4 regions of the Clostridium sp. LY3-2 genome follow, and region 4 is predicted to be linked to each of the others. Evidence: riboswitches for the same ligand, from Rfam matches in the RefSeq annotation. Region 4 holds a riboswitch; each other region holds the start of a gene.
What was found. Region 4 has a riboswitch for S-adenosylmethionine ahead of M4I33_RS12645 (methionine ABC transporter ATP-binding protein). Riboswitches for the same ligand answer to the same signal wherever they lie in the genome.

Region 1: another riboswitch for S-adenosylmethionine. It lies ahead of M4I33_RS00815 (PLP-dependent aspartate aminotransferase family protein); the one in region 4 lies ahead of M4I33_RS12645 (methionine ABC transporter ATP-binding protein).
Region 2: another riboswitch for S-adenosylmethionine. It lies ahead of metF (methylenetetrahydrofolate reductase [NAD(P)H]); the one in region 4 lies ahead of M4I33_RS12645 (methionine ABC transporter ATP-binding protein).
Region 3: another riboswitch for S-adenosylmethionine. It lies ahead of M4I33_RS07730 (Na+/H+ antiporter NhaC family protein); the one in region 4 lies ahead of M4I33_RS12645 (methionine ABC transporter ATP-binding protein).

The regions. Positions count from the first base shown of each region.
Region 1 covers NZ_JAMDLQ010000006.1:28,071-33,701, reverse strand. Annotated here, with positions in the region: gene M4I33_RS00845 (DUF1659 domain-containing protein) at 31-261, shown strand; gene M4I33_RS00840 (DUF2922 domain-containing protein) at 297-518, shown strand; gene M4I33_RS00835 (hypothetical protein) at 584-745, shown strand; gene M4I33_RS00830 (hypothetical protein) at 788-1,147, opposite strand; gene M4I33_RS00825 (DUF6019 family protein) at 1,350-1,511, shown strand; gene M4I33_RS00820 (ECF transporter S component) at 1,586-2,110, opposite strand; SAM riboswitch class I at 2,272-2,378, shown strand; gene M4I33_RS00815 (PLP-dependent aspartate aminotransferase family protein) at 2,463-3,611, shown strand; gene M4I33_RS00810 (PLP-dependent aspartate aminotransferase family protein) at 3,615-4,751, shown strand; gene M4I33_RS00805 (GyrI-like domain-containing protein) at 4,764-5,384, shown strand; gene M4I33_RS00800 (small, acid-soluble spore protein, alpha/beta type) at 5,486-5,631, shown strand, end outside.
Region 2 covers NZ_JAMDLQ010000047.1:564-6,194, reverse strand. Annotated here, with positions in the region: gene M4I33_RS13785 (NAD(P)/FAD-dependent oxidoreductase) at 1-306, shown strand, start outside; gene hisS (histidine--tRNA ligase) at 566-1,837, shown strand; gene M4I33_RS13775 (MATE family efflux transporter) at 1,941-3,296, shown strand; SAM riboswitch class I at 3,323-3,432, shown strand; gene metF (methylenetetrahydrofolate reductase [NAD(P)H]) at 3,521-4,396, shown strand; gene M4I33_RS13765 (S-ribosylhomocysteine lyase) at 4,399-4,851, shown strand; gene M4I33_RS13760 (vitamin B12 dependent-methionine synthase activation domain-containing protein) at 4,844-5,533, shown strand; partial or broken gene M4I33_RS13755 (homocysteine S-methyltransferase family protein) at 5,502-5,631, shown strand, end outside.
Region 3 covers NZ_JAMDLQ010000022.1:62,806-68,436, forward strand. Annotated here, with positions in the region: gene M4I33_RS07720 (HNH endonuclease) at 93-494, opposite strand; gene M4I33_RS07725 (hypothetical protein) at 692-1,321, shown strand; SAM riboswitch class I at 1,390-1,547, shown strand; gene M4I33_RS07730 (Na+/H+ antiporter NhaC family protein) at 1,646-2,947, shown strand; gene ispF (2-C-methyl-D-erythritol 2,4-cyclodiphosphate synthase) at 2,993-3,466, opposite strand; gene M4I33_RS07740 (hypothetical protein) at 3,780-4,211, shown strand; gene M4I33_RS07745 (anti-sigma factor domain-containing protein) at 4,395-4,955, shown strand; gene rluF (23S rRNA pseudouridine(2604) synthase RluF) at 4,981-5,631, shown strand, end outside.
Region 4 covers NZ_JAMDLQ010000039.1:65,038-70,668, reverse strand. Annotated here, with positions in the region: gene M4I33_RS12670 (ABC transporter ATP-binding protein) at 1-51, shown strand, start outside; gene ilvA (threonine ammonia-lyase) at 82-1,284, opposite strand; gene M4I33_RS12660 (hypothetical protein) at 1,436-2,200, shown strand; gene M4I33_RS12655 (DUF503 domain-containing protein) at 2,281-2,568, shown strand; gene M4I33_RS12650 (GNAT family N-acetyltransferase) at 2,602-3,099, shown strand; SAM riboswitch class I at 3,161-3,297, shown strand; gene M4I33_RS12645 (methionine ABC transporter ATP-binding protein) at 3,376-4,350, shown strand; gene M4I33_RS12640 (methionine ABC transporter permease) at 4,352-4,990, shown strand; gene M4I33_RS12635 (MetQ/NlpA family ABC transporter substrate-binding protein) at 5,012-5,631, shown strand, end outside.

The DNA of each region.
Region 1 (5,631 bases), on a different contig from region 4:
ATATTTAGTAGATGAAAGGAGTTGATAGATATGGTATCAAAAATAGTTAATGGAGCAAACTTAAAAGTTTCTTATTTAAAGGGGCAAAATGAAAGTGGGAAGGATATTATTAAATCTCAAAGATTTAGTAATCTTAACCTTTCAGCTACTAAAGAAGGGCTTTATGCTGTAGCTTCAGAGATTGCAAATTTAATAGCATTTCCGTTATCAGAACTTGCAGTTGAAGAAGATAGTGTTCTTTTAGAAGAGCAAGAAGCGTAAGAGAAAAAAATATATTTAAAAGGGGGAGAAATTATATGAGAGAAAAGACTTTAGTTATGGGATTTGAAAACGAATCGGGAAAAAAATTTAATTTAAGGGTTAGAGAAATTAAAGTAGACCTAACTAAAGAAGATATTAATAGGGCTATGGATGCTATAGTTAGTAACGATGTATTTGTGACAACTGGCGGCAAGATAGTAAAAAAACTTGAAGCTAATATAGTTTCAGAAGAAACTACTGGAATAGAGATAATTTAACAGTATTGTTAAAAGTTTTTAGTTGTTGTTATGTTAATATATTCCTATAGGGGGATTGAATACTTATGATGAATATATTTAAAATACTTATAATTATAGTTAGTATTATCTTAGTAGTATTAGGATACAAAAAAGATAAGGTTAAATTAAAAGAAGTTGGACTGGCGGTGCTAGTTTTATCTTTAATAATTGTAGTTTCAGATTGTATTAAAAGCTTGGATTTTTAAAGCAGTATCTTTTTGATACTGCTTTTTTATATTTACGAGTATTTAAAAATAATATCGATTAATTCTATCTATCCATTCAGGGGCTTTTGATTTTTCTTTAGTTTCAAATCTTTTATGATAAGGCTTTATATCGACTACCTTTCCTAAGTCTAATTTATTTAATCCTCTTACAGTAAGTATATTTTCTGAGATATTTATAAGTTCAACAGATGTAATTTCAAGAGATGAATTTTCCTCTAAATAATAAATGATAGTTAGGTGTGTAAAGTTTTTAAAATCCTTTAACCTTTTTAAATAGTTAGGTTCAATTTTAATTTTAGAGGTGTACTTATTTAGGGATGCATTATTTTTCAAAGAGAAGGAGCTATTTATAAATCCAAGTACATTAAGCTCTATTTTCATATATTCCTCCTAAGACATTATTAATATATATATGGAATGATTCTTTAAAATATTATTTTTTATTTCTATGCTAAAGGTAGGTTAAAATAACTTTTAATAGGTATATAAATTGAAATTTATGGTAAACTTATAATAAAGAATAGAATTTTTATAAAATATGAAAAGAATCTAATTAAGGATTTATATAGAAAGGAGGGATAGAATGTTTGAATGGATTTCTATAGCGAAATTTTTAATATTATTAGTAGCCTTATACTTTGTAATTAAAATTGCAGTTAAAAATGGTATTAGAGAAGCATTTGTTATTGAAGAAAGAATGCAAGAAAAAGAAATAAATAAAATTTTAGATACTGCTGAGGAGTAACTTAAAATGAAAAAGGGGAATGAATTGAAAAAAAGGAAGAGAATCTAAGTTAAAGTTAGAATCTCTTCTTTTTTTTATTTTGTTACATAAATAAATCTTTTTGCTGCAGATTTTACAGCCATAGATAAAGGAATTGCAATAATTAAACCGATAGCTGTTGTAGTTATTGAAGTTAATAAACTAGCTACAGCGCCTTGCCATCCTTTAAAGATAATCCAGTTAACTAAAAAATAGCCAGTTAAAGAAACTATACCTCCAAATACAAAACCTATAGTGTTTTGAATAGTGCTAGTCCCTTCTTTTCCATTTAAAAAGGCAATTTTACCTACTGTATAACCTGTTAAACCTTTAATTATGAAAGTCGGAATCACCCAAAGGGCAAAGGCTGGATCTAATAAATCCATAAGTGCACAGCCTATAGCACTAGGAAGCCAAGCATCTTTTCCTATTAAAACAGCAACTATAAAAATTACAGTAGTTCCAAGGTGAACCATAGATGTTCCGCCACCTATTGGAATTTTAATATGAAGAGATGTTCCGATATAAATAAGTGCAGCAAATAAAGCTAATTGAATTAATCTTTTTGTTTTACTATTCATTATTACTCCCCCTTTTTTCTATTACATTTATATTAGGATTTAGGGGGAGTACTGTCAAATGAACCGATACAATTTTAAAAGATTTATTCTTGGAAATAAATATAAAATTTATTTGGAATAATATTGCAATTATTATAATAATAGAATATAATAAATAAAAAATCTTATTAAGAGTGGAGGAGGGACTGGCCCGTTGAATCCCGGCAACCTATAAATTAGTTTATGTGGTGCTAAATCCTGCAAAAGCGTAGCTTTTGATAAATAAGAATGATTGATTAATATTTTTTTAGAGTTTAAATCACTTCTTTATTTTAAGAGGTGATTTTTTTATTTTTAAGATTGGGGTGGTTTTATGAATTTAAAAAAAGATATTGAAACGATTTTAGTTAGAGGTGCAAGCTTAGGCGATAGTAGAACTGGGGCTATGAGTTTTCCTATTTATCAATCAGCAACTTTTAAACATCCAGGGCTAAATATGACAACAGGATATGATTATTCTAGAGCTAATAATCCAACTCGTGAGGAACTTGAAAAAACTATTGCACTTTTAGAAGAGGGATGTGACGCTTTAGCTTTTTCAAGCGGGGTATCTGCAATAGCTTCTTGCATAAGTACATTTAGTAGCGGCGATCACTTTATAGTTTCAGAAGATTTATATGGAGGTACATACAGGCTTTTTGAAGATACTTTTAAAAGCTTTGGTATAAAGTGCGATTTTGTAGATACAAGTGATAGAGAAGAAATAAGAAGATATATTAAAAAAAGTACAAAAGCGATTTTTGTTGAAACTCCTTCAAACCCTTTAATGAGAGTTAGTGATATAAAAGCTATAAGTGAAATAGCAAAAGAAAATGGACTTATCTTAATAGTTGATAATACATTTTTAACTCCTTATTTTCAAAAGCCTTTAAGTTTAGGGGCTGATATTGTAGTTCATAGTGGAACTAAATTTTTAGGGGGTCATAACGACTTACTTGCAGGACTCGTTATAGTTAAAGATGAATCTTTAAGTGATAGATTTAGAAAAGTTCAGATGGCAACAGGAAGTATTTTATCTCCTTTTGATTCTTGGCTTCTTTTAAGAAGTTTAAAAACTCTTCATATAAGGATGGAAAGATGCGAGAAAAACGCCTTAGAAATTGCAAATTATCTAAAAGAATTCGATTCAGTCTCAGAAGTATTTTATGTTGGACTTAAAGAAAATAAAGGCTATGAGATTAATAAAAAGCAAAGCATAGGGTCTGGTGCTATGATTTCTTTTAAAGTTAAAGACGAAAAGTTAGTAGAAAAGATATTAAATGGTCTTGAAGTAATTTCTTTTGCAGAGAGTTTAGGAGGGACAGAAAGTCTAATAACCTACCCCTTTACTCAAACTCATGCTGATATGCCAAGTCTTTATAAAGAAAAGTTAGGAATAGATAATAGACTTCTTAGGCTTTCAGTTGGAATAGAGAATATTAATGATTTAAAAGAAGATTTAAGAAAGGTTTTAGAGGTGTGATTTATGAATTTTGAAAGTAAATTAGTTAATGCTGAAAATTTAATAGATAAAAGTACAGGTGCTGTAAATGTTCCTATATATCAAACATCTACTTTTCATCAATTCGATATAGAAAACTTTGGAGAATACGATTATTCAAGGTCAAAAAATCCAACGAGAAGCGCTTTAGAAGAAGTTTTAAAAGATATTGAAAACGGTAAGTATGCTTTTGCTTTTTCCTCTGGAATGGCAGCTATTTGTTCAGTTTTAAGTATCTTTAATGCAGGGGATCACATTATAGTATCGGGAGATGTTTACGGAGGAACTTATAGGGCTATTACTAAATTTTTTAGTAGGTTTAATATAGAGTTTTCCTTTGTAGATTTAAGTAATTTAAGCAATATAAAAGATGTATTAAAAAAGAACACTAAAGGGATTTATATAGAGACTCCATCAAATCCTTTATTAAAAATAACAGATATAAGACAAGTAGTTAAGATAGCTAAAAGAAATAAACTTCTAACTATTGCAGATAACACATTTATGTCTCCCTACCTTTTAAGGCCTTTAGAACTTGGAGTAGATATAGTAGTTTCTAGTGCTACTAAGTTTTTAGGAGGGCATAGTGATATAATTGCAGGGGTTGCAGCTACAAGAGATGAAAATTTAGCAAAAGAAATATACAACGTTCAAAATACCTTCGGTGCTATACTTTCTCCAAATGATTCATTTTTACTTTTAAGAGGAATAAAAACTTTAAAGGTAAGGCTAGATAAAGCTACATCTAACGCTTTAGAACTTTCAAAATATCTTAAAACACTAGATAAAGTTTCTAAAGTTTATTATCCAGGTCTTAAAGACCATAAAGGATATGAAATTCATAAATCACAGTCAAAAAACGGAGGTGCTGTAGTTTCCTTTGAATTTAAAAATAAAGAAGATACTATAGATTTTTTAAATAATATTAAAGGAGTCTTAGTTTCAGTAAGCTTAGGGGGAGTTGAAACTATAGTTTCTTATCCAGTTAAGATGAGTCATGCGGCTATCCCTAAAGATGAAAGGGAAGCTTTAGGAATAAAAGATACTTTAGTTAGGGTATCTTTAGGACTAGAGGATATTAATGATATAATATATAATTTTGATAAAGCAATAAATAAGTAAAGGGTGATAAATTTGAAGCACGAGTGGAGAAAAAAAGAAAAAGATTTATATATTCCAAAAGAAGATCCAAAGTTAGTAGACGTACCTAAATTTAAGTTTTTACAAATTAAAGGATCTGGAAATCCTAATTCAGAAGAGTTTAAAGAAAGAATAGAAGCATTATATTCTTTATCTTACGCTATTAAAATGATGCCTAAAGGTGGAGTAACTGTAGATGGTTACTTTGATTATACAGTTTACCCTTTAGAAGGTACTTGGGACCTTTCAGAAGAGGGAAGAAAAAAGAAAGAGTTAGATAAAGATGAACTTATTTATACTCTTATGATAAGACAGCCTGACTTTGTAGATGAAAAAATATTTAATTCCTTAAGAGAAAAGGTTAAAGAAAAAAAGAAAATAAAACTTTTAGATGAGGTTTCATTCACTGAAATAGAAGAGGGGCTTTCAGTTCAAATTTTGCATATAGGGTCTTATGATGAGGAAGCAAAAAGCTTCAAAAAAATGAAAGAATTTATAAAAGAAAATAATCTAAGATTAAAAACTTTAGTTCACAGAGAAATTTATTTATCAGATGCAAGAAAGGTATCTAAAGATAAATTAAAGACAGTTTTAAGGTATAACGTAGAAAAATAAAAAAGTAATTTTTATAAAATAAAAGCCACTTTTTTACTCGTATATAGTAAAAAGTTTAGAGAGATAATATAGTTAGATTTCTTTAATTAAGGAGTGATATTATGTCTCATAAGAATAACAAAAACAGTAAAGATAATAAAAAATCTAGTCAAAAAACTAAAAAAGAATTACACGAAATGAAATTAGAAACAGCAAACGAGATAGGCTATTCTAAAGAATCTAGAAAACTTGGAAAAAATAAGGAAAG
Region 2 (5,631 bases), on a different contig from region 4:
ATAAAAGATAATCCTTTAGAAATAACAGGAGATAAGAGAGTAAATAAATTAATATTAAAAAATAGCTCTATTGAAACTGACGGTGTTTTTGTTTTGAAAAATGCTATACCTATGGCTGAATTAGTTCCAGGGTTAGAAGTTTTAAATGGTCATATTAAAGCAGATATTAATATGAAAACAAGTTTAGAAGGGTGTTTTGCAGCTGGAGATTGCGTAGGCTTACCTTATCAAGATATTAAAGCGGCAGGGCAAGGTAACGTAGCAGCCTTAAGTGCTATTAATTATTTAAATAGTAAAAATGAGTAGTTTATTTAATATATATTAAAAAGTTAAAAATTAGGATATAATATAAATATCAAATTTAAAAAAAGGAGTTATGAATATGCTTAATTTAGTTTTTAAAACATTACATCATCATATCTAGAGACTTGTTTTAGTGAGGCAAGTCTATTTAAAGTAGGCTTTTGTCTCTAGGTATAGATAAATTAAGGTATTTATAATTTATTTAAAGCCACGTGGGATTTTAAGCCTACGTGGCTTTTATTTTATTAAAGGAGTGAAAAAAATGGATAAAAAAATTATAAAACCTAGTATACTTAGTGGCTTTATGGAACTATTACCAAGAGAGCAAGAAATATTTAGTGATATTTTAGAAAAAATAAAAGAAGTTTATAAGGAAAATGGATTTTTAGAAATAGATACACCTATTTTAGAAAAACAAGAAATATTATTATCTAAAGAAGGGGGAGAAACTGAAAAGGAAGTTTATAGATTTAAAAAAGGAAAAAAAGATATAGTTTTAAGATTTGATTTAACTGTACCTTTTGCAAGGTATGTAGCACAACATTTTGATTATTTAAATTTTCCTTTTAAAAGGTATCAAGTTGGAAAAGTTTATAGAGGAGAGAGAAATCAAAGGGGAAGATACAGAGAGTTTTATCAGTTTGATATAGATATTATAGGAAATGAAAAATTAAATATAAATAATGATGCCTTAGTTATAAGTTTAGCATTTAAAGCATTTAAAAGAATTGGATTAAATGAGTTCAAATTTTTATTAAATAATAAAAAGATATTAGTTGGAATTTTAGAAGAACTTAAAATCAAAAATTCAAAGGAAGTTTTAATTCTTTTAGATAAAGTAGAAAAGATTGAAAAAGATGTTTTTGAAAGGGAATTATTAAATCTTGTATCTTTAAAAAATTATAATATTTTAAATTCTATAATAAATATAAAAGGAGAGAATTTAGAAAAAATAGATTATTTAGAAAGTTTGAATTTAAAAAATGAAACCTTAAGAACTGGAATAAAAGAAATAAAAGAAGTTTTAAAAACATTAAATTATTTAGGGGTAGATGAAGAAAAGGTAGTATTAGATTTTAAAATAATCAGAGGGTTAGATTATTATACAGGAACAATAGTTGAAACAGTATTAATTGGAAATGAAAAGTACGGTTCTATCTGTTCTGGCGGAAGGTATGATAATTTAGCTAGTAATTTTACAAAAAGGGTGTTACCTGGAGTCGGTATATCTATAGGGATTACAAGATTATTTTTTGTTTTAAAAGAAATTGGGTTTTTAAAAAATTATTATATTAAAGAAAGTTTAGATTATTTAATAATTCCAATAACTGAAGATATTAAGGTAGCTTTAGATATATTAAAAAGAATACAAAATAAGGGATACAAAGCTTCTATATATTTTGAAGAGGGCACTTTAAAGAAAAAGATGAGTTATGCAGATAAATTAGGTGCAAAAAAAGTTATATTAGTAGGAGAAGAAATAAAAGTAAAGGATATGAAAAAGGGAATTTATGAAACTTTAGATTTAGAATAAAAGTATTTATATTGTAAAAAAATAGTAAACTATTTATAATAAAAAAGGGAAAAGTATATCGAAATATGTATTTTAAAATTGAATAAATACTAGGGGGGATGGAATGTTTAAGACAAATGTGGATTTATTAAATGGGAAGATATTAAAATCTTTAATTATCTTTGCAATACCTCTTTTTATATCAAATTTATTCCAGCAACTTTATAATACTGTAGATATTATGATTGTTGGAAATTACTTAGGAGATACTTCACTAGCTGCAATAGGAGCATCAGCTGCTGTTTATGAGCTTTTAGTAGGATTTGCTTTAGGTACTGGAAGTGGACTTAGCATAGTAACAGCTAGAAGTTATGGTTCAAAAGACGAAGAACTAGTTAAAAAGTCAGTTGCAGGGTCACTTGTAATTGGTATTTTTATTTCAGTTATCATTATGGTTATATCAAAGTTATTTTTATATCCCTTACTTGAACTGTTAAATACTCCTAAAAATATTATAGACGAGTCTTATTCTTATATATCAACAGTTACTATGTTTGTTTCAGTAATGTTTTTATATAATCTTTGTGCAAGTGCTTTAAGGGCTGTAGGAAACAGTATGATGCCTTTAATATTTTTAATTATTTCTTCTGTAATTAATATTTTCTTAGATATATTATTTATTACAAGATTTGATATGGGAATTAAAGGAGCTGCAGTTGCAACAGTTATAGCCCAAGGAATATCAGGGGTATTATGCGTTATTTATATCTATAAAAAATGTCCAGTTTTAATTCCTAAAAAAGAGCATTTTAAATTTGATAAAGAATTATATAAAGATTTATTAGGACAAGGTTTATCTATGGGAGTTATGCTTATGATAGTATCAGCTGGTACTGTAATTTTGCAAACTGCTATAAATAATTTAGGATATTTAATAATAGCAGGGCATACAGCAGCACGTAAATTAAATAGTTTTGCTATGATACCAATATCTTCTTTATCTATGAGTTTAGCTACCTTTGTTTCTCAAAATAAAGGAGCAGACCAAGGAGGAAGAATTAGAGAAGCCGTAAAATATTCTAATTTAATGTCTGTTATTTGGGGAGTTTTAGTTACTATAGTTTTACTTTTTACAGCACCTACTTTAATGAGAATTTTATCAGGTTCAACAGAACCTGTAGTAATAGATAATGGAGCTAAATACCTTTTAATTAACTCACCATTTTATGCAGTACTTGGAATATTATTAAATTTAAGAAATTCCCTTCAAGGAATTGGAGAAAAGGTTCTTCCTTTAGTTTCAAGTGTTATTGAGCTTTTAGGTAAGATTCTATTTGTTATTTTATTAATTCCAACACTTGGATACTTTGGAGTGATTATTTGTGAGCCTGTTATTTGGTGTTTAATGTGTATCCAATTAGCATATGCATTTTATAAAAATAATTATATTAAAGAAATTAAAGATAATCATTTACAATAAAATACAGTTATAGTATAATTATAAAAAACTTATCAAGAGAGGTGGAGGGACTGGCCCTTTGAAACCCGGCAACCGTTATAGATAGCGAAAGTTTAGAGCTATCTTTATCAAGGTGCTAATTCCAGACAGATAAGGGTACTAAATTTTAAAGATATTTAAGTCTTAAGGTGAACCCTTAAGGCTTTTTTGTTTTACTTTAATAACTACAAAAGGGGGCTATTTGTATGAATATAAGAGACAAATTTAAAGAAAAGAAACTAGTTTTTTCTTTTGAAGTATTTCCACCTAAAAATACTTCACCTGTAAAGACAATCTACAAAGCGTTAAATGATCTAGTTAAGCTTAATCCAGATTTTATATCTGTAACCTATGGGGCAGGTGGAAGCTTAACTAATAATAAGACAAGCGAACTTGCATCACTTATTAAAAATGTATATGGCTTAGAATCATTAGCACATTTAACTTGTATTTCTTCAACTAAAGAGGATATAGATAAATTAACTGAAAGATTAACTTTAGAAGGAGTAAATAATATTCTTGCATTAAGAGGAGATGATATAGGAAACACTAGAGGGGACTTTTCTTATGCAAATGAACTTATGGATTATATTAAAAGCAAAGGAGATTTTAATATAATTGGGGCTTGTTACCCAGAAGGTCATATTGATAATAAAAATATAAGTTTAGAAGTTGATAATTTAGAGAGAAAAATAGAAAATGGGGCGACAAGCTTTATTTCTCAGTTATTTTTTGATAATAACGTATATTATAAATTTTTAGAAGAGGTTAATAAGAGAAATATAGATATTCCTATTCAAGCTGGAATAATGCCAGTTGTTAATGGAAAACAAATAGAGAGGATAACAGAGCTTTGTGGATCTAGTATTCCTTTAAAATTTAGAAAGATTATGGAAAAATATGAAGGAAGTCCAGAGGCTTTAAGAGAAGCTGGAATAGCTTATGCAGTAGAACAAATAATAGACCTTTCCTCAAGTGATGTTAGTGGAATTCATTTATATACTATGAATAATCCATACGTTGCAAAAAGGATAAGTGAAAATATAGATACTATAATAAATGAGATAAATAGGAGGGCATAAAAATGGAAAGAGTAGAAAGTTTTGAATTAGACCACAGGAAAGTTAAGGCGCCATATGTAAGAAAGTGCTGCATATTAGAAGGAATCAAAGGAGATAAGGTTACTAAATTTGATTTAAGGTTTTTACAGCCTAATAAAGAATCTTTTGGAACAGCTGGTATGCACGGTTTAGAGCATCTTTTAGCTCATACTTTAAGAGAAGAATTAGACAATATAATAGATCTTTCACCTATGGGTTGTAGAACTGGATTTTATTTAAGTTTATTTGGAGATAGAGATCCTAAAGAGATAAAAGAAGCTTTAGAAAAATCACTAGAAAAAGTCTTAAAAGCAAAGGAAATTCCAGCAAAAAATGAAATTCAATGCGGAAATTATAAAGACCTTTCTTTATTTTCAGCAAAGGAATATGCAAAAGAAGCTTTAAATAAAGGATTCTCCCTAAATATTTATGGATAGTAAAATAGAAATAAAAAAAGAAGAGGTTTTAAGGTATCTAGGATATAAGGGTCAAGAGATAGATTATAATTTAGATTTAAAGATAGAGAGCCTTATTTTAGAAAGTAAAAACCTCTTTAGAGAAAGAGTAGCTTTTAGAGAGTTTTATATTTTAAAAGAAGATGGGGAGATTAAATTAAAAGATACAAATATAAAACTTAAAGGGAAAGATATTTATAACCTTTTAAAAGACTCTGATAGGTGTATACTTATAGCTGTAACTTTAGGAAATGATATAGAAAAGAAAATTCGGTTATATTCAAAGACTGATTTAACTTCCTCTGTAATTTTAGATGCTTGTGCGACAGCTGGAGTTGAAAGTCTTTGTGATAATTTAGAAGAAAATTTAAAAGAAGAGTTTTTAAATGAAAATGAAAACTTTACTTTTAGGTATAGCCCGGGATACGGTGATTTAAGTTTAAGTATTCAAAAGGATTTTATAGAGATTTTAGATTGCAAAAGAAGGCTTGGACTTAATTTATCAGAGCATTTAATATTATTTCCTAGAAAATCAGTAACTGCAATTCTTGGAATAACAAAAGAAAAATTAAAAGTTAAAAGAAATTGTAAAAATTGCAATAACTACGATAGATGTATATATAGAAAAGAGGATGGAGAGTTTGGATGTAATAAATCTACTTAAAAATAAAATATTAATTTTTGATGGTGCTATGGGAACTACACTACAAAAGAAAGGCTTAAAGCTTGGAGAAATTCCAGAGTTTCTTAATTTTACAGAAG
Region 3 (5,631 bases), on a different contig from region 4:
ATTAGATTTTAAGATGTCAATAAATAAAAAAAATTTATTTTATATGCAAATAGTATAAAATTTCTTAAAATCATAAATAATAATTAAAGTAATTAAATGCTATCTAAAAGCAATTTTAATTTTATATCTTCTAATATTTCATCTGTATAAAAGGAGCCACCCATAAAAGATAGGATAATATCATCCCTGTTAAAGCCTTCTTTATACAGTTTTATATTACGCGTTAATTTTTTTATTTTATTAGAGGTTGTACTAAAAATAATCATTAGTTCTTTTATAGAATAGTATCTTTTAGTTAGAATTTTATAAAGCTTCTTTTGAAGATTAATTTTATAAAAAAGATCTGTCTCTAAAGAGTGATGGGGTCCGTTTTTACCTCTGTGATGTTCCTCGCAAAGATACATATAATTTAATTCTATATCTAAACCGCCTTCACTGCGGTGAACGATGTGATGAATATCAGCAGGTTTTTTACAAATTTCACAAAAATACAAGTTTTAGCCTCCTAAAATGCAAAATAAATAAGTATATTACAATTATAAGATAAAAATATATAAATGTATATTTTATAAATATTTTAGTAAAAAAGGGTAAAAATCAAAATAAATGGTATAATATATTATATAGATTATTTGAAAGAAAGGTGATATTTATGAGGGAATCTTACAACACATTCGATTATTGGAGTGAAATGGTCGAAAAGAACAAGACAATTAGAGGTCATATGTTCATGAACACATTACCGAGCGAAAAATCTATTTACATGCACTCATTATGCTTCTCTAATAATAACGGCATTGAAAACGTATACGCATATTTTCCTAGTGCAAAAGCTCTTTTAGGGTATATTCAGTATTCTTTCTTACAAGAATTTTTTTATAAATGGATATATGGCACAGAAAAAGTATTTACAGACGTTCCTTTTGATACTGTAAGTAATACTATAGCAGATGGTCTTAGTAAGAAAAAGATAACAAAAGAAGAAGCTGATGAAATGCTTAAAGAATACAACGAAGTAAGAGCACTTTGGGACTCTCAAGATAGTGATATCGTTAGAGGGCTTGTTAAGTTTTCAAGAAAATTCAACAAATTTTGGTTAGGTGACAGTACTAAATTCTTATATCTAAAAGTCTATAAAACAACAGACGAACTTTGTGATTTCATAGAAGATGCATTAAAAATAAATACTGATATTGAAGAAAAATTCGGTGGATTAACTGTAGAAGAGTGGAAAGAAGTTTGCTTAAAAGCTCCAAGAGACAGAATAAAAGCAGGCGAATTAAGGGAAATATTCCTTAAAAAACTTTCTGAAACTATGTAAAACTTATTCTAAAAAAGTTGACAACTATATATATCATTGTTAGAATGAAAATCATAGAAAATTTAAAAGTCTTATCAAGAGTGGTGGAGGGACTGGCCCGATGAAACCCAGCAACCTTTGTAGTTGAAAGATAGTTACGTGTAGTGAGAAATCATTATGCGCATTTAGTATATCTATCTCTATATATTGGTGCTAATTCCAGCAGGTTATACCTGATAGATAAGAGGAGTATATTGTATTGTTATTTAAGCTTCTGATTCTATCGGAAGCTTTTTTGTTTTATACAAACTCTTGATAGACTTAAACTATTTGGAGGAGATAACAATGAAAGAAAAAAAAGGAAACATTTTTGCACTTTTGCCCTTATTAGTATTTATATTATCGTACATAGGAATAGCATATCTTGCTAAAGATTTTTATGCTGTTTCAGTTATAGTACCATTTTTAATATCAGCTATCGTTGCACTTATTATGAATAAAAAGGTGAATTTCGATAAAAAGCTTGAGATATTTTGCAAAGGGGCTGGAGAGCCTAACATAATCTTAATGATATTAATATTTGTTTTAGCAGGTGCTTTTGCAACTGTTGCAAAGGCTATGGGAGCTGTTGATTCTACAGTAAACTTAGGATTATCAATACTTCCAGGTAACATATTAGTTTCAGGTATATTTATAATAGCTTGCTTTATAGCACTTTCTGTAGGAACATCTATGGGAACTATAGTTGCACTTGTTCCTATAGCAGTTGGAATTTCAGAAAAAACAGGGATTCCTGTAGCTATAATAGTTGGGGCTGTAGTAAGTGGTGCTATGTTTGGGGACAACCTTTCTATAATATCAGACACTACAATTGCAGCAACTAGAACTCAAGGTTGTGAGATGAAGGACAAGTTTAAAATGAACTTTAAAATAGTTCTTCCGGCTGCAATAATAACAGCTATAATATTTGCAGTTATAACAGCAGGTTATGACACTTATTCTATAGGGAATTTTGATTACAGTTTAATAAAGATAGTACCTTATATAGGAGTAATAGTTACAGCTCTTTTAGGAGTTAATGTAATATTTGTTTTACTTGGAGGTCTTATTTTATCAGGAGCTATAGGGATTTTTACAGGAAGCTTAGATTTAATAACATTCTTTAAGAGCGCATCAGAAGGTATAGGTGGAATGAGTGAACTTATAATTATTTCAATAATAATTGCAGGAACAATAGCACTTATAAAATATAATGGCGGAATAGAATTTATATTAGAAAAAGGCTTAAAGAAATTTAAAACAAGGATGGGAGCAGAACTTGGAATAGGTTTCTTATCTGCGATTGTAGACGCTTGTACAGCAAACAATACTATTGCAATAGTAACAGTAGGTCCTATAGCAAAAGAGATATCAGATGAAACAGGTTTAGAAGGAAAGAGAGTAGCTGGAATAATGGATATGTTTTCTTGTACAGTTCAAGGAATAATTCCATACGGAGCTCAGTTAATTTCAGCAGCGGGACTAGCCGGCTTATCACCTTTTGCTATTATGAAATATTTATACTATCCATATTTAATGGGAATATCAGCTATAATAGCTATAGTTATATATTGGAGTAGAAGAAAAGAAGAAAATAAAATTATATAAATTAAAAAGGTTTTTCACTTTTGTGAAAAACCTTTTGTTTTATGTTTAGATTTTTGTTAGTAAAGTTATACTTTGAGAAGAGATTCCAAGTCCTTCACCAGTAAAACCTAAGCCTTCTTCAGTCGTAGCTTTAACATTAATTTTATCTAAATCAATATCTAATGCTTTAGAGATATTTTCTCTCATACTTTGTATGTGAGGAGCCATTTTTGGTCTTTGTGCTATTATAGTTGCGTCTATGTTATTTATTGAGTAATTATTTTCTTTTAATAATTTACCTACATGTTCTAATAATTTAATACTAGAAATTCCTTTATATTTAGGATCAGTATCTGGGAAATGTTTTCCGATATCCCCAAGTGCAGAAGCTCCAAGTAAGGAATCCATAATAGCATGAACTAAAACATCAGCATCTGAATGACCTAAAAGACCAAGTTCGTAAGGAATTTTAACTCCTCCTAAGATAAGGTCTCTTTCTTTAACTAATTTGTGGACATCATACCCTTGACCTATACGCATATAATCACCTCTTATGTGTTAATTATTTCTTCTATAAGTTTAACATAAAAGAAAATTATAAATAAGTATAGGTAAGATACCTTTCGCCTTTTATATCTAAAATCAACATATATAATATTTGAATTCATATTAAACCTATAAAACATTGATTAATATATTATATAAATATTTCCAAAAAGTGATTATTATTTTATTTTTAATGTTAATTTATTTAAAATAAGAAGATATTTAAGGTATAATTATTACATAATAGCTTAATAAAAAATATAAAAATTTATATATAGACAACGTTTTTTGGGGGGAGGGTTTGTGCGTGGAAAAATTCGAAAAGAATAAATACAGTTTTAGCGAAGATTCACCGGCCTTATTTGCAGTTGGTGAATCTATAGACGCGGCTAGAAGAAAACAAATAAATGAAATAATAAACGAATTATATGATTATAAAGTTTTACTTAAAGACCTTGTAGTATTAGAGCCAAGCATTAAACAAAGAAATATAATTTTAAATTTAGCTCTTTATATAACAAGTAACTTAGAAATATTAGAAAAATTTCAAAAAGATAAAGAGTTACCTATAAGAGAATTAAGAAGAACTACCTTTATATCTAAAAGTTTTGTTGAAAGATGGAATGATTATTTAATTGCATATATAGTTATATTTGCAAATCCTTATTATAAATTAGTTCAAGACTATCTTAGAATAACGGAAAATGGACAAATCATAGAAATAGAAGAGGTAGAATAAGTAAAAGAAACATATGAAAGCGATAATAAAGTAGTTAGCTTAGATGTTGAAAAAAAAGAAGAAGATAAAGATAGTGAAGAATCTGAAGAATCTAAAGAAGAAATAGATGAAACTTTAGATAATGATACTTAAAGTGATTTTGATAATGTTATAAGTATTACAAAAGGAATAGAAAATAAAGGTATGGTTTTATCTCTAACTAAAAGAATTATGTATCTTTTAACTAGTGTTGGAGAATTCAAAAAAGTTAAAAGGGATAAAGATTCAAAAGTTGGAAGAGAAGGCTTTGGAACTAAGAAAAAGAGTTTAAAGGATTTTAAAATCCCTATAGCTATAGTTATTCTTTTAATAATAACTGGAGTTTCTGTTTTTTATCATCAATATAAAAAGATAGATAGCACGATTTTAATAAAAACTACATCACAAGTTAAGCTTGATGTTAATCCTTTTGGTAGAGTAATCTATATTTATTCTTCAACGGACAGAGGAAAAGAAATGTTAAATGAATTAGGAGGCTTAAACGAAGATTTTGATGAAGTTTTAAGAAATGTGCTTAAGTATTCTAAAGATAATGGTATGGTGCCAGAAGGAAGAATATTTGTATCTATTACTGGCGACCCTATAAAATATGGTATGCTTGAAAAAACAGGAAGGTATATTATAGATAATAAAATAGAATTAGTAATAAATAATGCAGGAACAGAGCACAAGCTAAATGAAATAATGCAAAAAGAAAATAGTTAAACTTAAAATTTATCGAGGTATATTAATGAGCAAAAGAAGATTTAAAAATAATAATAATTCAAATATTGAATATAAACCTAAAAAAACTAAAAAGCCTAAAGTAGATGCTAAAAAGATAATAGTTCACGAAGATAGAAGTGAAGAAATAAGGCTAAATAAATATATAAGTGAAACTGGAATTTGTTCTAGAAGAGAAGCAGATAAACTTATAGAGTCTGGAAGAGTTTATATAAATGGTGAGAAAGCATCTATGGGAACTAAAGTTAAATCTTCAGATAAGGTAAAAGTAGATGGAAAGCTTATTTCAAAAGAAGAGGAATTAGTTTATATAGTTTTAAATAAACCAGTTGGAATAACTTGTACTACAGAAAAGAAGATAAAAGGTAATATTGTTGATTTTATAAATCACGAAAAAAGAATATTTAATATAGGAAGGTTAGATAAAGATTCAGAAGGATTAATTTTTATGACTAATGACGGAGATATAGTCAATAAGATTTTAAGAGCTGGAAACAACCACGAAAAAGAATATATAGTAACAGTAGATAAAAAAATAGATGAAAATTTTATAAAGAGAATGGGTAATGGAATAAAGATTTTAGATAAAGTAACTAAAAAATGCCTTGTATCTAAAGAAAATGCATATACTTTTAGAATTATTTTAACAGAAGGAATG
Region 4 (5,631 bases):
TTTTTCGATAGAATAATGGAAGTAGTTACTTTACTAGGTGGAGATACTTAAGAAAAAAGGTGCATTTAAAGCACCTTTTTTTTATTTTAATTTTTGTTCTATATAATAACCTTTTGTAATAAAGGCTTTTCTAATAGTTTCAATATGTTCATAACCGTTTGTTTCAACTGTAACTTCTAAGTTTGTATTAGTTAATTTATTTCTAGCTTTAAATTGATTATGTTCAAGTCTAACGATATTTGCATTAGTTTGTCCTAAAATTTCTGATATTTCATTTAGCATACCAGGTCTATTTGTAAGTTCAACATTAAAGCAAAATAATCTTCCTCTTGAAACTAAAGCACTATTAATTAAAGACGTTATAGTTAACATATCGATATTTCCACCACTTATAATAGATACTATATTTTTATCTTTAACATTTAAAAGTTTAATTGCAGCAAGTGATGCTGCGCCAGAAGCTTCAGCTATAAGCTTATGTTTTTCGCTAAGGATTAAGAAAGCTTCAACTATTTCAGTATCTGTAACTGTAATAATATCATCTACATATTCTTTTATAATTTCAAATGTTAAATCACCAGGGGATTTAACTGCTATACCATCAGCTATGGTGTTTACAGAATCTAAAGGAGTTAATTTGCCGTTTTTAAAGCTATGCGCCATAGCACATGCCCCTTCAGCTTGGACACCTATGATTTTGATGTTTGGATTAATTGATTTTAAAGCTAAAGATATTCCGCTTATAAGACCTCCTCCGCCGATTGGGCAAAGTATAATATCGATATCTTTTAAGTCTTCATAAATCTCAAGACCTATAGTTCCTTGACCATAAATAACATCAATATCGTTAAAAGGATGAAGGAAAGTCATACCTTTTTGCGATTCAATTTTTCTAGCTTCATTATAAGCATCATCATAACATTTACCGTGTAGTATAACATTACCACCTAAATCTTTAGTAGATTGTACTTTAAGATAAGGTGTTGTTTCAGGCATTACAATAGTGGATTTAACAGAAAGAAGATCAGCTGCATATGCTACACCTTGAGCATGGTTTCCAGCTGAGGAACAGACTACACCACGAGATAAATCATCAGATGAAAGCGATTTAATCTTGTTTAAAGCTCCTCTAAGTTTATATGCACCTGTAAGTTGTAGGTTTTCACATTTCATATAAACATTATTTGAAGTAAGCTTAGAAAATACATTACTATGAAGTAATGGTGTTTTGATTACTGTGTCTTTAATATTTTCTCTTGCAGTTTTAATTTTGTCTAAATGCATAAACTGCACCCCCTTTTAGCCTTTTACTTTATTATACATTTATTGAATATATAGTACAAACAAATAATCACATTTGTCCTTATAAAAAAATATATTAAATTATAGATGTATAGAGTTTTAGGGGAATTTTAATTTTGGAGAAATTTTGATTATGGATAAAGGGATTATATACAAAATAAAGAGAATTATGGGCCTTGTATTTTTAACAGTTTTATTATTTGCTATATATTATTTTTTGTTTCATAATTCTAGAGATATATTTACTTCTATAGTTATGAATATAGCAAGTATTCCTTTAAATATGTTAGTTACAGGGTATATATTTAATGAGATATTAAATAAACGGGAAAAGGCTAAAATAGAAAAAGAAATAAATATGCTAATTGGAATATTTTTTAATGAAGTTGGTACGGAAGTTTTAAGAATATTTGTAAATGCTGATGATTGTATTGATGATATAAGAGACAAATGCATTATAAAAAGGGATTTTACTAAAAAGGATTATGAAAATCTTATGGAGATTTTCTTAAATAATGATTTTTGTGCAAAGATTGATGGTATTGACCTTTTTGACCTTAAGATGATTTTAAATGAAAAGAGTAATATTATAATTGATTTAATTTCAAATACTATTTTAAAAGAAAAAGAAGGCTTTACAGATGCTGTAATTTCTGTTTTGCATTTAAGAGATGAATTAAACACTAGATTTTATTTAAATAAAATAGAATATGAGTATGAAAAAAAGCATTTAGAAGAAGATATAAATATATCCTATAGATTAATTGCAGTGAGGTGGGTTAATTATATAGAACACCTAGGAACCTATTATCCACAATTATTTACTAAAGCTTTAATAAGTTCACCTTTTGATAATAGGGATTTGAAAACAAAGGATGAAGAATATTTAAAAAAATAAATATACTATTTTAAAAATACAGGTAAAGTATCATAATATAAATAAAAGAAAATTACCTGTATTTTTAGTGAGGTGTAAATATGGACGTATTAATTATGAAAATAACTATAAGGAATTCTTTTGTAAAGTCATTAAAAGAAAAGAGAATGATAAGATTAAGCATAATTGGAAGACTTAAAAATAAATTTAATATTTCTATTTCAGAGATTGGTTATCTAGATGATCATAAATTAATGCAGTTAGGAATAGCTGGAGCTTTTAGTGATGTTAAAGTATTACATAGCGCAAAAGAAAAGATTATAGATTTTGTTGAAAGTAATATAGAAGGCGAAATTATAGATATTGAAGAAATAGCTGAAATCTTTTAATATATATTTAAAAATATATTGTGAGGTTTTATTATGAAATTAAGAAAAGCAACAAGAGATGATTTAAATAATTTTGAAGATATTTTAAATAGGGTTTTAGAATTAGGAAAGGTTACAGGCTTAAATTGGACTGAAAATTACCCAAGGAAAATTCATTTTGAAGAAGATTTAAAAAATGATGAATTATATGTTTTAGAAGATAATAAAGAAATAATAGGCGCAGTTTGTTTAAATGATAAATATGATATTAATTATAATAAAATTAATTTTTCTTATTCTAAACGTGCCCTACTTATACATAGACTTATGATAGATGGAAAGTTTTCAAACAAAGGTTATGGCAAAAAAATGATCAGAGAAATTGAAAAATTTGCATTAGATAACGGATATGACTCTATAAAATTAGATACTAACGAAAAAAATAAAATAGCTCAAAAGTTATATTTTGGTTCAGGGTACATAAAAAAAGGTATGATGAACTTAGAAGGAAAAGAAGGAAATTACATAGCGCTTCAAAAAATTCTAAAATAACTATTGACAAGCTATCTAAAAAAATATATATTAATATACAAGAAATGTAAAATTAAATAAATTCTTATCAAGAGCGGTGGAGGGACTGGCCCTATGAAACCCAGCAACCTATAAATATTTAAGCGTATTTTTCGTGTCTTAAATTATTTATAAGGTGCTAATTCCAGCAACTATTAAATTTTAGTTGAAAGATGAGAGGGTAGATTGAAGTGAGTTTTATATGCACTAGAGATTTAGTCTCTAGTGCATTTTTTATTTATAAAAGGGGGCTAAAATATGATTACTATAAAGAATATTAAAAAGAGTTTTGGGGATTTAAAAGTTTTAGATGATGTTTCGTTAGAAATAAACGAGGGAGAGATATATGGAATAATAGGGCATAGTGGAGCTGGTAAGTCAACTCTTTTAAGGTGTATAAACGGTCTTTCAAGCTTTGACTCTGGAAGCATAGAAGTTTTTAAAAATGAAATAAAAGATTTAAGTAAAGAGGAACTTTTAACTCTTAGACGTGATATTGGAATGATATTTCAAAACTTTAATCTTTTAGAGAGAAAAACAGTTTTTGAAAATGTAGCTCTTCCTCTAGAACTTTGGCAAAAGAAGCTTAGGCTAAGTAAAAATGATATAAGACTTAGGGTTAACGAACTTTTAGAACTTGTAAATCTAAAAGATAAAGAAAATAAAAAACCAAAAGAATTATCAGGAGGTCAAAAGCAAAGGGTTGCTATAGCTAGGGCACTTAGCTTAAATCCTAAGATACTACTTTGTGATGAGGCTACATCAGCATTAGACCCAAAGACAACAAGAGATATATTAAGCTTATTATCTAAAATAAATAAAGAATTAAAAATAACTATAGTTATAGTTACACATCAAATGGAAGTTGTAAAGGAGGTTTGTGAAAAAATAACACTCTTAGTAGATGGGAAAGTTAAAGCAGAAGGTTTTTCAGAAGAACTATTTTTAAAGCCAAAAAATGAGCTTAAAAATTTCTTATCTGAAGATGATATAGAGGTACTTCCGCAAGATGGTATTAATATAAAAATATATTTTGGAAAAGACTCTTCAGAAAATGCACTTATAACTAAGATGGCAAAAGAAACTTTAAAAGATTTTTCTATAGTTTTTGGAAAACTTGAAAAGTTTAGAGAAGATGTAATAGGTAGTTTAGTTATAAACGTATCTAAAGAAGACGAAGAAGTTATATTAAATTATTTAAAAGATAAAGATGTAGAATGGGAGGTTATATAAAATGTTTGAAATTTTAATAGAGGCTTTAATTCAAACTGGGATAATGGTTTTTCTATCAACATTTTTTGCACTTATAATAGGCTTTGTTATAGGCGTAGTATTAACTATTACTTCAAGCGATGGTTTAAAGCCAAACAAAATAGTATATAGCACATTAGATTTTATAATAAACATTTTAAGAAGTTTCCCATTTGTTATTTTAATGGTTGTTATTATTCCGATATCAAGGTTTATAGTAGGAACTTCAATAGGAACAGCTGCAACTATTTTTCCGTTAACTGTAGCTACAGCACCATTTATTTCAAGGATTATAGAAAATTCGTTAAGAGAAGTAGACAAAGGAGTTATTGAAGCGTCTAAATCTTTTGGGGCATCGGATTTTCAAATAATCTTTAAGGTTTTATTAGTTGAAGCTATTCCAAGTATAGTTTCTGGGTTAACTTTAACAATAATTAGCGTTATAGGATATTCAGCTATGGCAGGGGCTATAGGTGGAGGAGGACTTGGAGATGTAGCTATAAGGTATGGATATTATGGACTAAAGCCAGATATTATGATAGCTACAGTTATTATTCTAATAATAGTAGTACAAGGACTTCAAAGTTTAGGAAATTATTTTTATAAAAAATTATCAAAATAAATATTTAGGGGGCAATTAGATATGAAAAAAAGATTAGTAGGAACATTATTAATAGGAATTTTAAGTATAGGATTAATAGGATGTACAGGTAAAAGTGCAGAGGATGATAAAACTATAACTATAGGAGTTACACCAGTACCTCATAAGGAGATAGTAGAAATTGCTAAAAAGGATTTAGAAGATAAGGGGTATAAAGTTAATATAAAAGAATTTACAGACTATGTAATTCCAAACACTTCACTCTCTGAAGGAAGTTTAGACGCAAACTTTTTTCAACATATACCTTATTTAGAAGAAACTAAAAAGGCTAAAGGGTTAGACTTAGTTTACACTAAAAAAATTCACCTAGAGCCTTTAGGACTTTATTCTAAAAAGATTAAAAGCTTAAATGAATTAAAAGATGGAGACACAATATCAATTCCAAACGATCCATCAAATGAAGCTAGAGCACTTAAACTATTAGCTCAAAATGGAATTATAGAAATAAAGGATGGAGAACTAATAACTCCAAAGGATATAACTAAAAATCCTAAGAATCTAAAATTTAAAGAACTTGAAGCTGCAGCTCTTCCAAAAACTCTTGAAGATGTAGATGCATCTGTTATAAATGGAAATTATGCAATAGACTCGGGGTTCTCAGT